Regions from separate parts of the Ectobacillus polymachus genome, predicted to be linked through region 3. Evidence: riboswitches for the same ligand, from Rfam matches in the RefSeq annotation. Region 3 holds a riboswitch; each other region holds the start of a gene.
The links. A riboswitch is a leader RNA that binds a small molecule or an ion and turns the genes downstream of it on or off. The one in region 3 is predicted to bind cobalamin.
Positions count from the first base shown of each region.

Region 1 (5,672 bases), on a different contig from region 3:
ATTTGTATTTAATTATTCAGCAATTTCTTGAAGATGAAAGTAAGTTACGTTATAAATATGTTCAATCTCAGCATCCGTCATAAATATTAACGTATCTTTGTGTAACCCTTTATTCATTGCAATAAATTCGATCATGTTTTTACGTTCTGTTCTAGCCATTATTAATTCCTCCCTTTATTGTATTAACACAGATATATTTTAGTTATTTCTATTATATAACAGAACGAGCGATACGCAACACAAAATTTTCAAAAAACTCAAAATATTTTTTAGGAGGATCTTTAAAACTGTTTTTCCTAAACCATCAACAATTGTAGGTTTAAAAAAGCGATTTTAATAAAGGAATTGTGGCTTTTCCATCATGTAAGCTTCCGGTAGAATGCTAGGATTTCAGAATGTATGGACTACTCGTTCCAACTGCTAAATGTGCTTTGTAACCAAACCAATATGTAAATACTTTACCCTCGCTTCTCTCTCCTCCCCCATTATTCTGTACATCTGCATACCAAACATGTTTATATCATATATTTGGTACAAGCAATCATACAGGTATTGCAGTGCATTGTAATGAGAAAGGAGCATATTTTGTGGAATCACGACCTTCGAAAAAAACTGTGTATGGAAATATACCGCACCCTATCAGAGATGATGGCGCTGGCGCGACCGATTTTGGTCCTCGTGACATCATGCGAGATATTGAAAACCCCGATATGTTCGTTCCCCCGGTCACCGACGCCGGAACGATTCCTAATTTAAAGTTCTCTTTTTCCGATACCAATATGCAGTTAAATCACGGTGGTTGGTCACGGCAAGTAACGATAAGAGAACTACCGATCGCAACCACGCTTGCGGGGGTGAACATGCGTCTGACGCCGGGCGGTGTACGGGAGTTACATTGGCATAAGCAAGCTGAATGGGCCTACATGATTTTAGGGCGGGCACGAATCACCTCGGTCGACCAGGACGGGCGGAATTTTATAGCCGATGTCGCAGCAGGGGATTTGTGGTACTTTCCAGCCGGAATTCCACACTCGATTCAAGGACGAGAGGAAGGTTGCGAATTTCTGCTCGTGTTCGACGATGGCAACTTCTCCGATTTCGATACCTTCTCTATTACTGATTGGTTCGCCCATACACCAAAGGATGTGTTGGCTGCGAATTTCGGTGTAACGGAAAGCGCCTTTGCTCATATCCCTACAAAACAGCGCTACATTTTCCAAGCAAAGTTGCCCGGCTCACTGGAAAGTCAGGAGATTTCGGATCCTTACGGTACTGTGCCAAAAAGCTTCACACATCGGCTTCTTGCACAAGATCCGATCGTAACTCCGGGCGGGACGGTACGTATCGTTGATTCCACCAACTTCCCCATTTCGTCTACAATTGCGGCGGCGTTAGTGGAAATCAAGCCAGGCGGAATGAGAGAAATGCATTGGCATCCGAATAACGATGAGTGGCAATATTACCTCTCAGGATCTGGACGCATGACGGTATTTGCAGCGAATGGCACTGCCAGAACTTTTAATTACCGGGCCGGCGATGTAGGATATGTACCGTTCGCCATGGGACATTATATCCAAAACACAGGCAATCAAAGCCTATGGTTTCTGGAGATGTTCAAGAGTAATCGCTTTGCCGACGTGTCATTGAACCAATGGATGGCGCTAACTCCAAAAGAGCTAGTAGAGGAACACTTGCATGTAGGGCCAGAATTGATGAACGCACTGCGCAAGGAAAAATGGCCTGTCGTTAAATAGATGATAGAACAAAAGATGCAACACTTGAGACATTGATTTAGTTAATAGAATATAACTAATTTTAATTTTTCACATTTACTTCTATTCAGTAATTGTGGTACACTTATTTTTGTATTAGAAAACTATATATTGTGTTCGTTTTAATTAGGTACCACTATATGTGGTTTAATAGGGAAGTTCGGTGAAAAACCAACGCTGTCCCCGCAACTGTAAAGCTGACGAAGACCTAAGTCCACTATGTTATGTAAAACATGGGAAGGAGGTCGGAGGATGAAGCAAGCCAGGAGACCTGCCTTTATAAAACCGATCAATCATTTCTTCGGGGATTGAGAAATGGAGACGTAACCATTTTTCAAGTTTCTAACGTTTCCATTTAAAGCTATCTCTTTTGAAGAGATAGCTTTTTTAATTTTGTTCAGTAGATACCCCTCCCTATTTGGTGAGAAATCTGGACGAAAATTACGCCAAGAAGATGTAATTAATATTTTGAAAAGGCGAATGATCATGTCTAAACTTTTAAAAAGGAAAAGTAATACTCTACTTGGTCTACATCTAAATATCGAATAACATTCAAATTATGTTCGGTAATTATGATGAAATTGATTTTAAAATGTATATATAATACCACATTAGAGACTAATCGTATTTTTTTATGAAAGAATGGGATGTATATGAAAACAATAAATAAACATCAAGAAGTAATAAAACGAGATAAGTGTATTGTGCCATTTTGTGCAGATAAAATCATTCAAGCTATTGAAAAGGCGGAACAAGCTACAAAACTGGGAGTAACCCCCACTCTCGCTCAAAGTATATGTAATAAAGTTTTGGAACAAATTCAAGTAGACATAATTTCTGTAGAGGAAATTCAAGATTTAGTTGAAATCGAACTTATGAAGAGTGAGCGAACAGATGTAGCAAAAGCTTATATTTTATATCGTGAAGAACGAACAAAAGCAAGAAATGGAAAATCATTTGAAACGATTGCATCCATTATTAGAGCTGAATCTAATGATATTACAAAAGAAAATGCCAATATGAGTGCTGAAACACCTTCTGGGATGATGATGAAATTTGCGAGTGAAACGACAAAAGCTTATACTTTCTCAGAATTGTTGAAACCAGAGCATCGCTTTTTACATCGTACCGGAGCCATTCATATCCATGACCTTGACTATTATCCTACGCGGAGCTTAACTTGTGTTCAACACCCGCTTGATCAAATGCTTGAACATGGATTAGAAGTGAACCATGCTTCCTTACGTCGTCCTAACAGTATTCATGGAGCCACAGTGATGGCTTGTATTTCCCTTGAAACTGCACAAAATGAAATGCATGGAGGGCAAGCTATCCCAGCTTTTGATTTTTATATGGCTCCTTTCGTTAAAGTAACTTATGAAAAAGAATTAAAGAAGGCTTGTGAATTTACAGGAAGTGATTTTGATGAATTAAAGAAACTTCCAATAGCCGTTTATAAAGAAACAAGTTTAGAAGGGTTAACAGGACAAGAAAGGGTTCTCCAACATGCGTTAAACCGAACTGTGAATGCGGTTTATCAAGCGATGGAAGGGTTTATCCATAATATGAACAGCATTCATTCGCGCGGAGGCAATCAAGTCGTATTTTCATCCATTAATTATGGGACAGATACATCACCGGAAGGACGTTGTGTGATGGAACAATTGCTGCGATCAACTGAACGTGGTGTTGGTAATGGACAAACAGCGATTTTCCCAATTCAAATTTTTAAAATAAAAGATGGTGTGAACTTAAAAGAAGGAGATCCAAATTATGATTTATTTCAATTGGCCTGTCGCGTGACAGCGAAACGTTTCTTCCCTAATTTTATTAATTTAGATGCGCCATTTAACCAACATAATAAGTGGAATTCAGAAGACCCGAAACGTTATCTCTATGAAACTGCGACAATGGGCTGCCGTACTCGTGTCTTTGAAAATCTTCATGGGGAAAAAACATCCATCGGCCGGGGAAATGCATCCTTTACTTCGATTAACTTAGTGCGCATCGCTTTAGAAACAATGGAAGAAGTAAAAAAAGAACAACTTCCTGAAGAAGAAAAATGGAATCGATTCTATACAAAACTTGAGTACATGGTCGAGACAGTTGGAGAGCAATTAAAAGTACGTTATGATTTCCAAAAACAGGCTTTAGCAAAACAATTTCCAACGCTGTTGAAATATTTATGGCAAGGCGGACGCCAATTAAAACCGGAAGATCATATTGAAAAAGTTATCAATCAATCTACTTTAGGTATTGGATTTATAGGATTAGCAGAATGTTTACTAGCTTTAATTGGAAAACATCAGGGAGAGTCTGAAGAGGCACAAGCAACAGGTTTAAACATCGTATCATTTATGCGTGATAAATGTACGGAACTAAAAGAACGTTATCAGTTTAACTACAGCCTGCTTGCTACCCCTGCCGAATCCTTGTGCAAAAAGTTCCCTAAGCTTGACCGGGAACGCTTTGGCGAAGTTGAAGGAGTAAATACACGAGAATATTATACAAACTCGAATCATGTGCCTGTATGGCATCCTATTTCTGCAATCAAGAAAATGCAAATTGAAGCTCCATATCACCCATTAACATTGGGTGGACATATTGCATATATTGAATTGGATGGAAAGGCATCAGAAAACTATCAGGCAATTCAAAAGATGGTACTTATGGCACATCATCTGCAAATTGGTTATTTCAGTTTAAATCATACAGTTTGTCGGTGCTTAGATTGTGGGCATGAAACGAATCATGCAGAAACAACAGAGTGTGAGTCGTGCCAAAGTAATAATATTGATGTCATTCAACGGATTACAGGTTACCTAGTAGGAACAACATCCAAATGGAACGAAGGGAAAAAGGCCGAATTACGAGATCGAGTTGTTCATTCTTGAAACAAATGATATAAGGAAAGTGAACATACATGAACATAGCAGGGTTTTATCCGGATTCCATTTCCAATGGAGAAGGGTGGAGAGCGGTTCTCTTTGTAGCAGGCTGCCCGCATCACTGTCCAGGATGTCAGAATCCACAATCATGGGATAAAGACTATGGAGAACCATATAATGAAGATGATGTATATAATCAAATTGTAGAGAATCCCTTTTTAGATGGTTTAACTTTGTCGGGAGGAGAGCCCTTCCTTTACTGCAGAGAGCTCTTTTCATTAGTTCAACGGGTTAAAGAAAACGGATTAACGATTTGGTCTTATACTGGTTTTACATTTGAAGAACTTTTGCAATGGTCTAAAAAGAATATGGATGTTCTAGCATTTCTAAAAGAAATTGATGTATTGGTAGATGGTAGATTTCTAGCAGAAAAAAAGGAACCGAAAAGAATATTTCGTGGAAGTGCCAATCAACGGATTATCGATGTGAAAGCTTCAATTGAAAAACAGGAAGTTGTATTACACTTGCTATCCGAAAGTGAAAATGGTTTAGACAAATAAGTCGATTAATAAAAAAAGCTATCGTTTTGAATAAAGCTTGATCAAAACGATAGCTTACTTTTATTTTTAAGAGCTGTTTTTTATATAAGCTCCATATTTCACTAAAGCACCTGTTAGTTCAAGAAGATTAATTATTATTTTTATAGTAGAAGATGGTAGCAGCTAATTCACCATTCTCAGATTTCGCATAGTTAGGAATCCGTCCAGCTTGAATATAACCTAATGAAGTATATAGTTTATTGGAAGGGTCTCCTTCTCTAGTATCTAATACTAAAAGAGACCTGCTTTCTTGTTTTGCTCTTTCTTCTGCTTTTTGCATAAGTGAGCGTCCAATACCGTTACGTCTAAAGTTTGGATGAGTCATTAACTTGCAAATTTCAGCTCTGTGGCTTCCATTTGGCTTTGTAATTAAATGCAATTGAACACTGCCCGCCACTTTATTGTTTATTTTA
Region 1 covers NZ_JBLREB010000006.1:42,793-48,464, forward strand. Annotated here, with positions in the region: gene ACM5BR_RS17150 (BH0509 family protein) at 13-159, opposite strand; gene ACM5BR_RS17155 (oxalate decarboxylase family bicupin) at 588-1,754, shown strand; cobalamin riboswitch at 1,884-2,065, shown strand; gene ACM5BR_RS17160 (anaerobic ribonucleoside triphosphate reductase) at 2,426-4,666, shown strand; gene nrdG (anaerobic ribonucleoside-triphosphate reductase activating protein) at 4,696-5,220, shown strand; gene ACM5BR_RS17170 (GNAT family N-acetyltransferase) at 5,348-5,672, opposite strand, start outside.
Region 1: another riboswitch for cobalamin. It lies ahead of ACM5BR_RS17160 (anaerobic ribonucleoside triphosphate reductase); the one in region 3 lies ahead of ACM5BR_RS15030 ((2Fe-2S) ferredoxin domain-containing protein).

Region 2 (5,672 bases), on a different contig from region 3:
CATCATGCGCTCCTTCGGGATGGCGTTTATCTCGATGCCAATTATGACAGCAGGAATGAACGCATTACCATTGAAGCAGATTTCACATGGGACAGCATCGCAAAATACACTTCGCTCAATAGCTGGTTCGATTGGGACAGCGATCCTTGTTACATTCATGACGAGACAAACAACGTTCCATGCGGCAGACTATGCAAGTGCGATTACATCGACGAATCCAATTATGAACCAGAATATTACGCAGATGGGTCAGAGCATTGCAGCCGTAGCAAATGTATCACCGCAAACGGGCTCGTCACTCGGCACGGCGGCACTATACGGTCAAGTTATGAAGGTTTCCTCGGTAAACGGTATTAATGACGCATTTTTAATCGCTGCAATTTTAGCAGGAGTAGCACTTGTATTATCCATTTTCCTTCCCCCAGGCAATAAGCCGAACAGGGGATAAGGGGAGAAACTTACGAAGAAGTTAGCTATCTTTTAGGTAGTTAGCTTCTTTTTTGCTTTTATCCACTTTTTAATAGAAACATTTAATTCTGAATAATTAATCAAATGTTGTTCTATAATTATAGTAATCATGTTATATTTTATAAATAGAAGCGTTCGTGACAAGAACAATAAAATTTAATAATAGGATATAGGTTTAATCAGTTTTGATTAATTAAAAGGGAATCAGGTGACATTCCTGAACTATCCCGTAGCTGTATTAGATGAATTTAAGTACAATATGCCACTTGCATACAGGGAAGGCGTACTTAAATAATGATTCTTGAGTCAGAAGACCTGCCTATATTTTGCTCTGTAACCTCTACGAGTGATAGGGAAGGCATTATAATGAAGATTAATTTGCTTATTTCATAGAATAGGCATATTTTATCATGAAATCCTTTTAACACTTCAGTTAAAAGGATTTTTTATTTGCATGGGATAAAAATTGAAGGGAGGTGCAACATGGGAATAATTATTATGTTATGTATTGTGATTTTAACTTCCATAATTTATCTTATATTGAAAAATAAGAAGTGTAGGGATGGGGAACATCGCCATCGCCATAGAATGGGACACAACCACGGCGAAGGGTTTTCAATTGATTATTATGCTTATATGTCTAAAATCAGACACTGGAATCCTACTTTTAAAGTATCTCTTTCTGTGCTGACACTGATTTTGTGTATTGTATTGAACAACCCATATGTATCTGTGGCAGTCATCCTTGCAATGGCCTATATAACAATTATAAAAGGCGAGCTTCCCATACATAAATATATGCCAATACTCCTGATTCAAATAGGTTTTATCCTTCTAGCCACTTTTACCATTGCCATTGATTTTTCAAGGCAGCCTATGGGACAGTATAACTTATATCTTGGTTTCTATTATATGTATACTTCTCAGGCAAAGCTTATGGAAGCGGTTTTTTTAATCTTGAAAGTGTTTGCAGCTATCAGTGCCTTGCAGATGATGGCACTGTCAACTCCATCATCAGAGATTATATATGTGCTTCACAAAGCACATATACCAAAGATTATTATAGAACTGATGAATATGATTTACCGTTATATTTTCATCTTAATGGATGTCTTTATTAAAATGAAAAATTCTGCAGAGTCTCGTCAAGGGTACTGTGATATGAAAACTTCCTATTTTACCTTTGGAAATATTGCTAGCAATATGCTGATAATTTCTTTGAAAAGGGCTAATGCATATTATGATGCCATGGAGGCCAGATGTTTCGATGGAGAGCTTATTTTTTTGGAGGAAGATAAAAAGGTTGAGACAAAACAGATTGCCACAGCAGTAGCATTCGTATTATTTTTAATTCTGCTCTGGGGCTTTACAAGATAGAAAGGGGCTATTATGGAAGATCCAATATTAAAAATCGAAGATCTGTATTACGTCTATGGAAATGGAAATCCTGCGCTGAACGGTGTAAGTGTGGATATATATGAAGGTGAGAAAATAGCTGTACTGGGTACCAATGGGTCAGGAAAGTCCACATTTTTCTTGAATATAAACGGTGTCTATACACCGGAGGCGGGAAACGTTATTTATCGGGGTACAATTATAAATAAAAAAAATGTAAACGAGCTTCGAAAAAATATAGGTATTGTATTTCAAGATGCAGATAATCAAATTATAGCATCTTCGGTCAGGGCAGAAGTTGGGTTTGGCCCTATGAATTTAAAGCTTCCCAAAGAGGAAGTGATAAGACGTGTTGAGGAAGCACTGGCATATATGAACATATCGGATTTTAAGGATCGTCCGCCTCACTATTTGAGTGGCGGTGAAAAAAAGCGTGTTACTATTGCGGATATCATTGCTATGAAATCTGAAATCATTATCTTTGATGAACCAACAGCAGCACTTGATCCTTTAAATGCACAGATGTTAGAAGAAGTTTTAGCAAAGCTTAGCTCAGAGGGCAAGACAATGATGATTTCAACCCATGATGTGGATTTCGCATACAGATGGGCTGAGAGAGTTCTTGTATTTTGTAAGGGAAAAATTATTGCAGATGGAAGACCGCTTGAAATTTTTCAGGATACGGAAATCCTAAAACAGGCAAATTTAAAACAGCCAACCTTGTTTGAAATTTATGAGTTATTTGTACATAAAAATCTGCTGGAGGATATAAAGTATTATCCCAAAAGCGTTCATGAATTCAAGGAAATGCTTGAGGAACAGTTTACTTCTAGGGGTTTAGTTTAGATAAATATAAATTTAAAAGGGAAAAGGGGAAAAAGAAATTGAATCAGAAAGAAAAGAAAATTATCACTTTTGTTACAGTTTTTGCATTAGTCTTTGCAATAACCCCAGTGACAAATGCAATGCACATCATGGAAGGATATCTTCCACCAAAGTTCTGTATTGCTTGGGGAGTTCTCTGTATACCATTTTTAGTGGCTGGATACTTATCAATAAAGAGAACATTGGATAAGAATCGTAAATCTATTACTATGCTTGCTATGGCAGGCGCATTTATTTTCGTACTATCATCTTTAAAGATTCCATCCGTAACAGGAAGTTGTTCACATATGACGGGTACCGGACTTGCCGCAATTTTATTCGGACCTGTACCGGTGAGTATATTGGGTATTATCGTACTTTTATTCCAAGCAGTTCTGCTTGCACATGGCGGACTGACTACTCTTGGTGCAAATACTTTTTCTATGGCCATTGCAGGGCCTCTACTTTCTTATGGGATTTATATATTATGCAAGAGACTGAAAGTAAGTAAGAATGTAAGTATTTTTCTTGCAGCTTCAATCGGGGACCTTTTTACATATTGCGTAACCAGTTTTCAGCTTGCACTGGCATATCCGTCTGCAAATGGGGGTGTCTTAGCATCTGCGACAAAGTTCCTTGCAGTATTTGCACCGACACAGGTTCCGCTCGCTATAATCGAAGGTATTCTGACCGTTGTTATCATTATGACCCTTGAAACCTATGCAAAATCAGAAATGAAAGGTATTGGATTTCTATATAGAGGTGAAAAATAATGTCAAAGAAGAAAAAAGTTATTATTTTATTAGTTCTTGCAGCCTTGATTGCTATCATACCATTATTTACTTTAAAGGGTGCTGAATTTGGTGGTTCCGATGATGCAGGAAGCAAAGTTGTTGCTGAGATTACAGGTACCAATTATAAGCCTTGGTTTACACCTGTTATGGAAACTTGGATTGGTGGGGAATTACCAGGCGAGATAGAGAGTTTACTATTCTGTGTACAGACAGGAATTGGAGTCGGTATACTAGCTTTCTTCATGGGAAGATTTGTAGAAAGAACGAAGCAAGAAAAACTTCAAAAAACGAAAGAAAGTTAAATACTTTTGCTATATAAGTTATAGATGATTTTTGTTACAGGCCGCCCGTTTTAGCAGGAGTAGCACTTGTATTATCCATTTTCCTTCCTCCAGGCAATCGGCCGAACAGGGGGTAAGGGGAGATTTAAAGAAGTTAACTATCGAGTAGGTAGTTAGCTTTTTTTGATTTTTAAGAACAAATATTGGGGTGTTGGTTTCTGGTTTCGGGGTTTATCTTGTATTTTTCAAATAACCAAAAAACTAAAAAAAGCGGTGAATCCCCGCCTTTTTGATTTTATCAGGTGTTTTAAATGGTGGTTGCCATCAACTCTCGATCGTTTTCTTGATTGAACACATGGAAGCGAGTGCAGATGTATTGAATCCTTTAATGATAAGCCATATTGCTAAAATCATTTCGTTAGCTGCTATGGGCAGACTTAAAATGGCTCCCCAAACAGAAAGTTGAGTAATGACACCAAACATTTCTAATAAGGCTGCAAGAAAAACGAGTGCTGAACCTGTCATACCTAAGATGGGTATAAACCTGGGTACGAGCTTGGATTTATAAAATATATAACTGTACATCATTGTATTGATGCCCAGCATAAAATTGGGACCAAGTAAAAATGTCCAATCATGTATTGCTTTTAATACTGTACCTGCAGCTTGAAAAGAGGCGATATCTGGAGTTGCAGTTGTAGCAAATTCCCGGCTTAAGGTCAATAGGGACAATACACTGATTATACCAACAGTAATAATAACGGCTTCAAGAAACCTAAAGCAAACATGCCAAAGAGCTATGGTTTCGTTGTACTTTCTTAAGTACGGAAACATCGTTGTTGAAGTACCGACCGCTGAAACGACAAGAATTAATTCCATAAGTGCTCCCAGTATCACCTGGTTGGCGTGTTCGGAACCTTTAATCAGGTAATCGGGACCATTTAGGATAGGGTCATATAAAATTAGACCTATTATTGCTGTAACTGCTGCAAGTATAAACAGTACCCCTATAATTAATGTACTTTTTTTGCTAGTATTCATTTTTTCATCTCCCCTTTTTAAACAAATTGTTTCACTGATACATTACGTTATGGGAGGTGTGAGTAGAACATGAAACGAACTTGCCCGGTAGTTAATAAAATCGGCCGAACAGGGGGTAAAGGGATAAGGAGAAACTTACAGTTGTGAAGAAAGAAGTTAGCTATCTAGTAGGTAATTAGCTTCTTTTTTTTGTTTCATTTATGGCTGGCAATCTCTCCTTTACTTTTCCCTGCAAACTCTTTTTGTAAAAAGAATGTTTGCTGGCGATATTTCAAGAAATGATGATTTTATAGTTGCTTTTTACTTATTAAACAAACATTTTTCTATTATGTTTGTTTAATAAATAAACATATGCATAATTCGTTCACTAATTTGATTGACGATGAATAAATTATATATTAATATGTTTGGTATTAAGCAAACATTTCTTTTATATGTTGTGTTTTAGAAAATAAAATTTGGAAGTGATTTTATAATGGAGCTATCGGATTTTTTTTGGAATGCCTCACTAGATGAACTGAAACGAGGATATATTCAGGAAAAGGATTCTTATATTTGCTTGCTATGCGGCAAGAAAATAGAAAAGGGAATGATTTACCCTTACGAGAATATGCTTTACGACGCAGAAAGGTATACGCGTATTCATATTGAGAGCACCCACCAATCGGTATTTGAATACTTAATCGGAATGGATAAAAAACTTACGGGTCTAACCGAACATCAGAATCATCTCCTTCGCTACTTTTATCAAGGAAAAAGCGATAAAGATGTCCAGCAAGAAATGGGTATAGGCAGCACTTCTACGATTAGGCACCACCGTTTTGCATTA
Region 2 covers NZ_JBLREB010000001.1:2,296-7,967, forward strand. Annotated here, with positions in the region: gene ACM5BR_RS00015 (DHA2 family efflux MFS transporter permease subunit) at 1-448, shown strand, start outside; cobalamin riboswitch at 623-805, shown strand; gene cbiQ (cobalt ECF transporter T component CbiQ) at 952-1,845, shown strand; gene ACM5BR_RS00025 (energy-coupling factor ABC transporter ATP-binding protein) at 1,858-2,709, shown strand; gene ACM5BR_RS00030 (energy-coupling factor ABC transporter permease) at 2,829-3,500, shown strand; gene ACM5BR_RS00035 (energy-coupling factor ABC transporter substrate-binding protein) at 3,500-3,823, shown strand; gene ACM5BR_RS00040 (DUF4386 domain-containing protein) at 4,127-4,843, opposite strand; gene ACM5BR_RS00045 (DUF2087 domain-containing protein) at 5,319-5,672, shown strand, end outside.
Region 2: another riboswitch for cobalamin. It lies ahead of cbiQ (cobalt ECF transporter T component CbiQ); the one in region 3 lies ahead of ACM5BR_RS15030 ((2Fe-2S) ferredoxin domain-containing protein).

Region 3 (5,672 bases):
GTCCAAGTCACAGTAGAAAGAATACGTGCACCATGCGTTGCATCTGGATCATCCCCGGCATCTTTGATTATGCCTGCCGTTACTGCATGTTCCGTCATTTTGCACGACTTAAGTTCAAACGTAGCAAATCTTTTGATTGGCAAATAAATCGTTGCTTCAGTCTGCTCTTCTCCCGTGATTAAAGCTGTTAGCGCCGCTTTCGTTGCTGCTGTTGCACAAGAGCCTGTTGTATAACCCTCACGCAGTTGTTTTTTCTCTGTTGGCACTTCTTTCATGACTTACACCCGATCAGCAAGAATGGATAGAGCATTAAGTGCCGCAACAGTAATGGTGCTGCCACCTTTTCTTCCGATATTCGTAATATAAGGAATATCTAGCTTAGCCAGTTCTTCCTTTGATTCTGCCGCTGATACAAATCCAACCGGTAAGCCAATCACAAGATCTGGCTTCGCTTCTCCTTCTTTGATTAGACGAATTAGCTCTAATAATGCTGTTGGCGCATTACCAATTGCATAAATGCCGCCATCTGCTTCTTTAATTGCCTTTCGCATGGAAATAATCGCACGCGTCGTATTTAAGCGCTTCGCTTCTTCTCTCACATCAGGATCCGAAATATATACCTTAATTTCTCCGCCAAATTTTTCAATTCGTGTTTTGTTCGCTCCAACTTGCACCATTTGCACATCCGCTACAACTTTTTTCCCGCTTCGAATCGCACGAATGCCTGCTTGGATTGCATCTGGATGGAATAATAGGCTTCTGCCAAGCTCAAAATCTGCTGATGCATGGATGACACGCTGCACAATTGGATATTGTTCCTCTGTAAAGGAATGAGGTCCAAGTTCCTCTGTGATCATTTCAAAGCTTTTTCCTTCAATTTGTTCAGGTTGCACCGTAATAGGTTTAAATTCAGTTCGAAAATCCATACTCTCCATCTCCTTTTCTATTTAACCGTAAACTTCTTCTAATGCTTTTATTACATCGGAAAACTGCGAATACATACGTCCATATTCCATTTTCGGCCGTTCAATGAGAATAATGTCGATACCAAGTTCTTTGGCCGCCTCTACCTTCTCATCAACCGATCCAACTTTTCCACTTTCCTTTGTAATCATCGTGGTGACGCCATATTGGTTATAAAGAGCTTTATCCAGCTCCTTTGTAAATGGTCCTTGAATCGCCACGATATTTTTTTGCGGTAATCCCAGTTTTTCACACTTTTCCATATTGTCTGTACGCGGCAGCATCCGGGCAATGAGACGAATATCCGGGAGTGCTACTAATCTTTCTGTAAAGATTTGCAAGGTTTTGCTGCCAGTCGTTAACATGACAACCCCTTTTTTCTTCGCTGCTGCTTCGGCTGCTTCTTCATAGCTGCTCACGACTGTCATGTTCTCGTACGCAAATTCTTGGGATTCACGTTCATAGCGAATATACGGAATTTGTGCTTGCTGGCCAGCACGAATGGCATTTTTAGAAGCCTCTTCTGCAAACGGATGGCTGGCATCCACGATAACTTGTACCCCTGTTTCCTGAATGAAATCAGCCATTTCCTGATCCGTCATTCTACCTGTCCTAACATCGATTCCTACCTGCCTCATTTCAGATGCCGCATTTTCTGTAACAACGGTTGTAAGAAGAGAATAACCAGCCTTCTTGATTTCTAACGCCAATGCACGTGCATCACTTGTGCCCGCTAGCATGAAAATCATCGCAATCCGCCTGCCTTTTCATGATCGTGATGATCATGATCATGGTCGTGGTCGTGATGATGGTCATGGTCATGTCCGTGATCATGGTCGTGATGATGATGGTCAATATGCTCCATCGCATCAAGACGATACTGACATACATCACAATTCATTTGCACATCACCTTGCAATGTTTCCTCCACACGCTCTTGTATAATCGTCTGTAATTTCGGATGATAGCCAAAGTAGTCTGCCAATTCAAACGAAATGTCAGCGTGCTGCAATTGAAACTTGGAAATCATCCCTTCCAAACGTTTTATTAAAATGCCGGTGAATAAAAAGTAAGGAAGAATAATGACTTTCTTTGCCCCAAGCTTAATAAGGCGTTCCACCCCTTCCTCTACAAGTGGATCCGTTACACCCATGAAGGCAGGTTCTACTAGTTTATAGTTTGTTTTCTCCCATAGTAATCTTGCAATCTTGTATAAATCGCTGTTTGCATCAGGATCGCTTCCGCCGCGTCCTAACAGGAGAATACCAGTATCCATTGATGGCTCAGCTGGATTCTCACCGATTTCTTCTAATCTCGTTTTCAAAATCTCGAAAATTTGTTCATGGACACCGATTGGTTTGCCATATGTAAATGTTACATGCGGATACTTTTGTTTTGCCTCATCAATAGCCGCTGGTATATGTATTTTCGAATGTCCAGCTGGCAAAAGCATGATTGGAATGACGATGACTTCATTCGCACCTTTTGTTACACAGTTATCAATTCCTTGACTGACTGTCGGTTTTTCAAACTCTAAAAAACATGCTTCTAATAAAAGAGATGGATCCCATTCTGGCTTCATATTTTCGATAAACTGCAGTACTTGACTGTTTCCTTCTGGATCTTTACTCCCATGCCCTACAAATAAAATCGCTTTCACGCGTCTTCCCCCTTATTTTGCTACTCTCCGCATACTGGTTCTTCTATTTTCAAATTCGGCGTTATATCCTGGTACTCGAAGCCTTGTACATTCTTGACGCGCTTAAAGAATTTGTAAAAGCGTTCGTTTGGATATCCTTTTTCCTTATATTCCTGGACGATTGCTTCAACGATACCGACAATTTTGTCAGGCGGAATTCCTTCTGCAACGATTTGACCTGAATGTGCATTCCGTCCCGCTGTTTTTGCACCTAAAAATAAATCGAATGCTCCTTTGCGGTATACAATGCCAATATCTTCTTTTACTGCACCGTAGCACGCCATACCACAACCGTTAAACCCAATCTTCAGCTCTTTAGGCAGTTCAAGACCTCCTAATTTTTGCTGAATCTCCTCTGCATAAGGAATGCCATCTGTTTTCTCGCTATCGCAAAAATCACATGCTTTTACCGTCAACACATCACCTATAGGGGAAAGTAAAAAACCCGCCTCCTGCAAAGTATCGATTATGGTATCCGGATTATCAGTTGGAATCGCAAGCTTGATCGCATGATCCGGTGTATATTCCATCGTTCCTTTGTCTGATATAAGATTAGCAAGCGTCAGCATCTGCTCAGCTGTAAATTTCTTATTGGCAACACCAGGACTTACGGCAAGCTCGAATATGGATGAGATTGGCTGCTGCATTCTAGTAGCACTATCCTCTGTTTTTCCCGTAATAGCCTGTAATGCCTCTTCAGCCAGTTCTCTTGCTGAAGGCTTAGATGTACCCTGATCAAGTGACCATGGCTCTGCTTCCTTCTGTAAGCGCTGATGCGGTGCAAGTCGTTGCTCCGTCTTATCTAGCGTATATTTTCGTTGATAGCCGCGCGGCGTTATCATCAAATCATCGTAAACGAACGTCGATGAATTTCCGACGATAACAGTGGTCAGCATCCCAATATCGTGATTCAGCATATCTGCAAGATTCGTAATAACTACATGCTGCCGATCTCGGTAAGCACTTTTCACTAATCCAACCGGGGTATTAGGAGAACGATATTGCAATAAAATTCTTTGCGCCTCTTCAATTTGTCTCGTTCTTCTACCGCTTTTTGGATTATAAAAAGCAATGACAAAATCAGCCCCGGCTGCTGCATCAATTCGTTTCTCAATTAAACTCCACGGCGTTAAATGATCACTTAGACTGATCGTGCACGCATCATGCATAATAGGAGCTCCTAATAAAGAAGCACAGGAGTTAATAGCGGAGATCCCTGGAATAATTTCTACCTCTACTCCCGTTTCCTTGTGCCAGTCTTTATTCAGCAGCACTTCATAAATAAGCCCAGCCATCCCGTATACACCAGCATCTCCGCTGGAAATGACTCCGACGTTTTTACCTTGTTCTGCCTGTTTTACGGCTTCCTGCGCTCTGCTTACTTCTTCAGTCATACCTGTGCTAATGATGGTTTGTCCTTTTACTAATCCTTCAATCAAGTCGACATAGGTTTTGTATCCTATGATCATGTCACATTCTTCTATGGCTTCCTTTGCCCGGTGCGTAATATGGTCAAAGCTACCCGGGCCAAATCCGATAATTGCTACTTTTCCTGTCACTTTTATGCGCCACCTTTCCCATATATCGAAATGCCAAATGTTGTCTATTTCAAGTTAGGCACCTTTACTATCCCATCCTCACTCGTGGAATGGGCAGGTGCTGCAAAACCACCATCTTCATAGTGGTAGAGGACTGCTTCCTCTTTCGTAGTGCCCTTTATTAAATGATGGACAATACTGCAAGCACTCTCTTTATTTACTTCCTTGTACCACGTTCCTTGCGGGTACGCGATGACAATAGGAGCATCCTTGCATCTTCCATTGCACCTCGTTCTTGTCGTATGTATACTTGCGTCAGCCTGTACATTCGTGATCTCCTCACGAATTGCTTGTGTTACTTCCTCTCCTCCCTTTCTCATACAACTGCTTCCATTACAAATTAATACGTGATGCTTTGTTCCTGTTAAGTTCCAAGTCGTCATCTTGCACTCCCTTTCTGTGTATAAAAAACACCCCTATCTACAGATAGGGGTGCGAATAAATACATGAGCATTCAGTCAGCACTTTCACCCATATCCCGTAGGTTCCAGAAAGCATGCAAAACAAGGCAGGTCTCCTGACTTAGGTTCGTCATTTCATTATGTCTTCCCAAGCATCGGCTCAGTGACATATACAATGAAACTCCCCATTACAGTGGCGGGTACCGTGATGGATTTTCACCATCTTCCCTTTTAAACACAGCTTATACCTAGCTATGTACCTTATTTCTATCATTCTATTTTATTATTCATCTCTTCATTTTTTCCTTCAAAACAAAAAAGCCACTCAAGGGGACCTTAAGTGGGAAACGAAAGCATAAAAAGGAAAAAGGTATATAGACCTTTTGCTGCTGACACTTCACCTTCTCAATCCCCGAAGAATTTGAAACTTACGAAATTAAGATAGGTCTCCTGACTCGTGTTTCTCTCTACTTTAGGTCCTTCCCGTATTCCTTTACAGTGGTTCACCTATTTCGTCTACACATACAGTTGCGGGGGCAGTTCCGTTTCTTATACGGATTCCCTATTAAGCCTTTTGCGGCATCTTAATTTATTGCTAGAAAAATATAGAAAATATAGAATTATAAAACTATTTCTTACTTATAGTGTTCATGATATCGTAATTTGTTTTACTTTTCAACATTTTTTGCAGCTGCTTCTAATTCGATACCATTCCCCCACGTTTCATGAAAAATTAAATTTTCAAGGGAACGGCGTTTTTCCCAATTGGCCGTCTCTAAAATAGGAGCCGTAGGATAGTCATCTGTGTACCCAATGGAAAGCAAGGCAACCGGATCAATATGAGGCGGAATATGCAAAATATCGCGTACATCATTTTTCTTATAAAAGCTAACCCAGCCCAAAGCCAATCCTTCTGCACATGAAGCTAACCACATATTTTGAATCGCACATGCCGTTGATAAAACATCTGTTTCTGGAATGGAATTTCTCCCTAGCACATGAGAGCCGCCT
Region 3 covers NZ_JBLREB010000003.1:208,477-214,148, reverse strand. Annotated here, with positions in the region: gene ACM5BR_RS15055 (cobalt-precorrin-5B (C(1))-methyltransferase) at 1-275, opposite strand, end outside; gene ACM5BR_RS15050 (precorrin-8X methylmutase) at 279-926, opposite strand; gene cobK (precorrin-6A reductase) at 948-1,712, opposite strand; gene ACM5BR_RS15040 (sirohydrochlorin chelatase) at 1,709-2,623, opposite strand; gene cobJ (precorrin-3B C(17)-methyltransferase) at 2,644-4,221, opposite strand; gene ACM5BR_RS15030 ((2Fe-2S) ferredoxin domain-containing protein) at 4,266-4,643, opposite strand; cobalamin riboswitch at 4,751-4,940, opposite strand; cobalamin riboswitch at 5,085-5,263, opposite strand; gene bluB (5,6-dimethylbenzimidazole synthase) at 5,330-5,672, opposite strand, start outside.